Phenylobacterium zucineum HLK1: one gene and its partner. The protein of the gene in region 1 interacts with the protein of each later gene in a pairwise test. Links are inferred from orthologs where the notes say so. Each region holds a gene or a part of one and is shown in the gene's direction. Other genes may lie near its edges.

Region 1 (3,242 bases):
CTTACCTGTGCCCCGCACGCCCCAGAGCAGGACGTGGTTGAACGGCAGGCCCTGGGCGAAGCGCCGCAGGTTCTCGACCACGCGGCCTTTCTGGCGGTCGATCCCGACGAGGCTGTCGAGGGCGAGGGGATAGTCCGGCGCAGGGTGGAAGGCGCCCGTCTCCGGGTCGTGGCGGAACAGCCGCGCGCCGTCGAAGGCGGCCGGCGTGCGCGGCGGCGGGGCGAGGCGTTCGAGGGCGTCGGCGATGCGCTCGAGAACGGGTTTCAGCTCGGGGTCCATCGCCGCGAGGCTTAGCCGCCCCCAGGTTCCATTGCAAAAGCGGGGCGCTGCGCATAGCTTCCGCCGACTTTCGAACGGGGCCGCAGGAAGCGGCCCCGCCCGCAATCCGGAGAGGCCATGTTCGCCACCCCTGCCTATGCCCAAGCCGCCGGCGGCGCCGCCGCTGGAGGCCCCGAGGCCATGCTGATCCAGTTCCTGCCGCTGATCGCGCTGGTCGTCCTGTTCTACTTCCTGATGATCCGGCCGCAGCAGAAGCGGATGAAGCTGCACCAGCAGATGCTGGGCGCTCTGAAGCGCGGCGACACCGTCGTCCTGTCCTCGGGCATGATCGGCAAGGTGGTCCGCGTCGAGGACAAGGAAGTCGGCGTCGAGATCGCCACCGGCGTCACCGTGAAGGTGGTCAAGTCCATGGTCGCCGACGTCCGCGCCAAGGGCGAACCGGCCGCCGCCAACGACGCCAAGGCCTAAGCGAAAAGCCCCCTTCCGATGCTGACCCTCTCGCGCTGGAAGGTTCTCCTCGTCGTCCTGTCGGTCGTGCTGGGGGCGCTGCTCGCGTTTCCCAACGTCGTGCCGCCCGAGACGCGGGCGAGCCTGCCGGGCTTCGTTCCGAAGCAGACCCTGAACCTCGGCCTCGACCTCCAGGGGGGCTCGTACCTCCTGCTCGAGGTCGACACCGAGGCGCTCCGCGCCGAGCGCCTGACCAACACGGTCGAGGACGTCCGAACCCAGCTGCGAGAGGCGCAGATTCCCTTCACCGGCCTTGGGGTGGTCAACGGCGCGGTGGCGGTGCGCATCACCGACCCGGCCCAGGTGCGCGAGGCCCAGACGCTCCTGCGCAACACGCTCGGCGCGCCGCTCGCCGGGACTGTCGGCGGCCGGGACCTGACCGTCTCGACCGAGGCCGACCAGCGCATCCGCGTGACCTTCGTGCCCGAGGCGATGCAGGCCGAATCCGCGCGCGCCGTCGAGCAGTCGATCGAGATCATCCGCCGCCGGGTGGACGAGCTCGGCACGCGCGAGCCGACCATCGTCCGCCAGGGGACCAACCGGATCGTCGTGCAGGCGCCCGGCGAGAGCGATCCCGAGCGGCTGAAGAACGTCATCGGCCAGACCGCCAAGCTGACCTTCCAGATGGTCGACGAGGCCGCCGACCTGAACGAGGCCGCGGCCGGCCGCGTGCCGCCCGGCTCCGAGGTCCTGCCCAGCGACGACGGCGCCGTGCCGTTCTATGTCGTCAAGCGCCGCGCGGTGGTGACGGGCGAGATGCTGACCTCGGCCAGCGCCGCTTTCCACCCCCAGACCGGACAGCCGATCGTCGAGTTCCGCTTCGACGGGCAGGGCGCGCGCCGCTTCGGCGACGCCACCACCCAGAACATCGGCAAGCGCTTCGCGATCGTCCTCGACAAGAAGGTGATCTCGGCGCCGCGGATCAACTCGGCCATCACCGGCGGCTCGGGCTACATCGAGGGCAACTTCACGACCGAATCGGCCAACGACCTGGCCGTCCTGCTGCGCGCCGGCGCCCTGCCGGCGCCGCTGAACGTCGAGGAGCAGCGCACGGTCAGCGCCGAACTCGGCGCCGACGCCATCAAGGCGGGCCAGATCTCCACCGTCGTCGCGTTCGTCTCGGTCGTCGGCTTCATGCTGCTGGCCTACGGCTTCCTGTTCGGCGGCATCTCGATCATCGCCCTGCTGGTCAACGGCCTGCTGATCATCGCCGCCATGAGCCTGACCCAGGCGACGCTGACCCTGCCGGGCATCGCCGGCCTGATCCTGACGCTCGCCATGGCCGTGGACGCCAACGTGCTGATCTACGAGCGCATGCGCGACGAGGTCCGCGCCGGGCGCACCGCCATCGCGGCCATGGACGCCGGCTTCTCCCGGGCCATGACCACCATCGTCGACGCCAACCTGACGACGCTGCTGGCGGCGCTGCTGATGTTCCAGTTCGGCGCCGGCCCGGTGAAGGGCTTCGCCTGGACGCTGTCCATCGGCGTGGTCACCTCGGTGTTCACCGCCGTCCTCATCACCCAGGTTCTGCTGGCCTTGTGGTATCGCACCACGCGGCCCAAGACCCTGCCGATCGCGTAAGGAGGGCCTGACCCATGTGGCCCCTGATCAAGATCATCCCGATCAAGACGAACTTCCGGTTCGTCCGGTTCGCCAAGATCGCCGGGATTCTCTCGGCCCTCGCGGTGATCGCCTCGCTGGCGCGCGCCCTGATGCCGTTCGAGCCGCCCTGCGGCGGCCTGAACTGCGGCATCGACTTCACCGGCGGCACGGTCATCGAGCTGTCGACCGCGCCCCAGCAGGTCGACCTCGCTGCGGCCCGCGCGGCGATCAACCGCCTCGAACTGGGCGACCCCCAGGTGCAGGGCTTCGGCGACGGCACCGCCGCCATGGTCCGCTACCAGCCCCCGGCCGGCGCGAGCGCCGACCAGGTGGCCGAGCAGGTCCGCGGCGCCCTGACCCAGGCGCTGGGCCAGGTGACCTTCGACGCGCCGGACGTGGTGGGCGCCAAGGTCTCGGGCGAGCTCTTCCAGAGCGGCCTGACCGCGCTCGGCCTCGCGATCCTGCTGATGCTGATCTACATCTGGTTCAGGTTCGAGCTGCAGTTCGGCATCGGCGCCGTCGTGGGCCTGTTCCACGACGTCATCCTGACGTTCGGCCTGATCGCCTTCTTCCAGCTCGAGTTCAGCCTGAACACGGTGGCGGCGATCCTGACGGTCATCGGCTACTCGATGAACGACACCGTGGTGGTGTTCGACCGCCTCCGGGAGAACCTGCGCAAGTACAAGCGCATGCCTCTGCGCGAGGTCATCGACCTGTCGATCAACGAGACCCTGTCGCGGACCATCATCACCGGCGTGACCGCGATCATGGCGCTGACGGGTCTGGCGCTCTTCGGCGGACCGACCCTGTTCGACATGTCGATCGTGCTGATCTTCGGCATCATCATCGGC
Region 2 (3,409 bases), 1.2 Mb from region 1 along the record:
TGATCGTGCCGGGCCGGGTCTACCGCTCGGATTCGGACGCCACCCACACGCCCATGTTCCACCAGCTGGAAGGGCTGGTGATCGACCGGAACATCCACATGGGCCACCTGAAGTGGACGCTGGAGACCTTCACCCGCCGGTTCTTCGAGGCCGAGGGCGTGGTGACCCGCTTCCGGCCGCACCACTTCCCGTTCACCGAGCCGTCCTGCGAGATGGACGTGCAGTGCGACCGCTCGGGCGGGTCGGTGAAGATCGGCCAGGGCAGCGACTGGCTGGAGATCCTGGGCGGCGGGATGGTGCATCCCAACGTGCTGAGGAACTGCGGCCTGGATCCCGACGAATGGCAGGGCTTCGCCTTCGGCCTCGGCGTCGATCGCCTGGGGATGCTGAAGTACGGCATGCCCGACCTGCGCGACATGTTCGGGTCCGACGTGCGCTGGCTGGAGCACTGGGGCTTCTCGGCCTTCCAGGCGCCGAACCCGGCCACCGGCCTCAGCTAAGGGAGAGACGCACATGAAGTTCACCCTCTCCTGGCTGAAGGAGCACCTGGAGACCGACGCCACGGTCGAGCAGGTCGTCGAAGCCATGACCATGGCGGGGCTCGAGGTGGAGTCCGTCGAGGACCCGGCCGCCAAGCTCGCCAAGTTCACGGTCGCCAAGATCGTCGAGGCCGTGCAGCACCCCAACGCCGACAAGCTGCGGGTCTGCCAGGTCGACACCAAGGACGGCCGGCTGGAGATCGTCTGCGGCGCGCCGAACGCGCGGGCGGGCCTGACCACCATCTACGCCCCGATCGGCGCCTATGTGCCAGGCAGCGGCATCACCCTGGAGCCGCGGCCGGTGCGGGGCGTCGTCTCCAACGGCATGCTCTGCTCGGCCAAGGAGCTGGAGGTGGCCGAGGAGTCCGACGGCATCGTCGAACTGCCCGAGGCCCTGCCGGTGGGCGCGAGCGCGGCCGAGGCGTTCGGTCTGGAGGCGGTGATCGACTTCGAGGTCACGCCGAACCGTCCCGACTGGCTGGGCGTGCGCGGCATCGCGCGCGACCTGGCGGCGGCGGGCCTGGGCAAGCTGAAGCCCGAGACCGTCCCGCAGGTGAAGGGGAGCTTCCCCTGCCCGGTGGAGATCCGGGTGGACGGGACCGCCTGCCCGGTGTTCGGCGGCCGGCTGATCCGCGGCGTGAAGAACGGCCCCTCGCCCGAGTGGCTGCAGAAGCGCTTGGCCAGCGTCGGCCTGCGCCCCATCAACGCCCTCGTGGACATCACCAACTTCATCACCCACGACCGCGCCCGGCCGCTGCACGTCTACGACCGCGCCCTGATGGTCGGCGACGTGATCGAGGCGCGCCTCGGCAAAGGCCCGGCCGAGCCCAGCGCGACCGACGCGGCGAGCCCGGCCGCCCACAAGGACGAGCAGCTGATCGCCCTCGACGGCAAGACCTACGACCTGACGCCGGAGATGAGCATCATCGCCGACGCCGACGGCCAGCGCCCGATCGGCCTGGGCGGCGTCATGGGCGGGGAGTCCACCGGCTGCTCCGAGACGACCACCGACGTCTTCGTCGAGTGCGCCTGGTTCGATCCGATCGTCACGGCCCAGACCGGCCGGATCACGGGGATCAATTCGGACGCGCAGTACCGCTTCGCCCGCGGGGTCGACCCGCAGTCGGTGGTCCCGGGGCTCGAGCTCGCCACGGCGATGATCCTGGAGCTGTGCGGCGGCGAGGCGTCCGAGATCCGGCTGGCGGGCGAGGCCCCCGCCCCGCCCGCGCCGATCGCCTTCGACCGCGCCTACGTCAAGAAGCTGGCGGGCCTGGACCTTCCGGCCCAGCGCATCGACGCCATCCTGACGGACCTCGGCTTCGAGGTCGCGGGGAACGCGGTCACGCCGCCCAGCTGGCGCCGCGACGTGGAGGGCAAGGCCGACCTCGTCGAGGAGGTGGCCCGCATCGCCGGCTACGACAACCTGCCGACCGAGCCCCTGCCCGAGGTCGCAACACCGGCCGGCGGGGTGCTGACCCTGCGCCAGCGCCGCCTGCGCGACGCGCGGCGCAGCCTGGCGGCGCGCGGCTACTCCGAGGCGATCACCTGGAGCTTCATGCGCCGGGCCTTCGCCGAGCTGTTCGGCGGCGGCCAGGCCGAGCTCGTGCTGGCCAATCCCATCGCCTCCGATCTCGACTGCATGCGCCCCTCGGCGCTGGGCAACCTGATCGAGGCGGCGGCGCGCAACGCCCGCCGGGGCTTCCCCGACGCGGCGCTGTTCGAGGCCGGGCCGAACTTCCGCGGCGACGCCCCCGGCGACCAGTGGACGGCGGTGACCGCCCTCGTGGCGCCGCATGCGCCCAAGTCGTGGACCAAGACCGCGCCCGATCCGCTGTTCGCGCTGAAGGCCGACCTCATCGCCCTGCTGGACGAGCTGGGCGCGCCCCAGCTGCAGGTGGTCCAGGGCCAGAACAGCCCCTGGTGGCACCCCGGCCGCTCGGCCCGGCTGCAGCTCGGACCCAAAGTGGTGGTGGCGGAGTTCGGCGAACTGCACCCGCAGGTGCTGAAGGCGCTCGACGCCGAGGGTCCCATGCTGGCCTTCGAGGTGAACCTCGACGCCATCCCCGAGCCGAAGAAGAAGGGCCTCAAGACCCGGGCCGCCCTGGAGCTCTCGCCCCTGATGCCGCTGAAGCGCGACTTCGCCTTCGTGGTGTCGGCGGACACGCCCGCCGGCGACCTCGTCCGCCCGATCCTGGGGGCCGACAAGCAGCTGATCGCCGACGTGCGGGTGTTCGACGTCTACCAGGGCCCGGGCGTGCCCGAGGGGCAGAAGTCGGTGGCGATCGAGGTCACCGTCCAGCCGCGGGAGAAGACCCTCACCGACGCCGAGATCGAGGCCCTGTCGGCCCGGATCGTGGCGGCGGCCGAGAAGGCCGCGGGAGCGAAGCTGAGGGGCTAGCCCCACGTCCGGCGGCTGGGTTTGCGCGAGGGCGGCCCAGCCGCTAACTAGCCGCCATGCCCAAGCTTCCCGAGACGATCCGCAAGCCCGCCGCCGAGCGCTGGCTGGAGACCGGCCTGTTCCGCGCCCGCTGGCTGATGGCCCCGTTCTACGTGGGCCTGGTGATCGCCCTGGGCGCCCTGCTGGTGGTCTTCGTCAACGAGGCCTGGCACGAGCTCTCGCACCTGACGTCCATGTCGCCCGAAGAGGCGATCCTGATGGTGCTGGCGCTGATCGACCTGTCGCTGGCCGGCAACCTGCTGCTGATCGTGATCTTCTCGGGCTACGAGAACTTCGTCTCGAAGATCGACACGGGCGACGACGAGGACCGGCCGGGGTGGATGGGCACGGTGGACTTCTCGGGCCTGAAGATGAAGCTGATCGCCTCGATCGTGGCGATCAGCGCCATCGCGCTGCTGCGGTCGTTCATGCA

What was found.
Region 2: the proteins of secD (region 1) and pheT interact in binary tests that used the Escherichia coli proteins (3 or more experiments, as listed by UniProt). The link is inferred for Phenylobacterium zucineum HLK1 from one-to-one orthologs.

What each region holds. Positions count from the first base shown.
Region 1 is NC_011144.1:2,187,163-2,190,404, reverse strand. Bases 135-3,067 are described here. They hold secD (protein translocase subunit SecD), read left to right. Parts: upstream 135-765; coding sequence 766-2,370; downstream 2,371-3,067. Other genes in these bases: secF (protein translocase subunit SecF), read left to right, coding at 2,385-3,067; yajC (preprotein translocase subunit YajC), read left to right, coding at 460-747; PHZ_RS10755 (ATP-binding protein), read right to left, coding at 135-279. Outside these bases: more of PHZ_RS10755, read right to left, coding at 1-134; more of secF, read left to right, coding at 3,068-3,242. UniProt on the Escherichia coli protein: Part of the Sec protein translocase complex. Interacts with the SecYEG preprotein conducting channel. SecDF uses the proton motive force (PMF) to complete protein translocation after the ATP-dependent function of SecA.
Region 2 is NC_011144.1:3,398,461-3,401,869, forward strand. Bases 126-3,225 are described here. They hold pheT (phenylalanine--tRNA ligase subunit beta), read left to right. Parts: upstream 126-513; coding sequence 514-2,937; downstream 2,938-3,225. Other genes in these bases: pheS (phenylalanine--tRNA ligase subunit alpha), read left to right, coding at 126-500; PHZ_RS16525 (TIGR00645 family protein), read left to right, coding at 2,994-3,225. Outside these bases: more of pheS, read left to right, coding at 1-125; more of PHZ_RS16525, read left to right, coding at 3,226-3,409.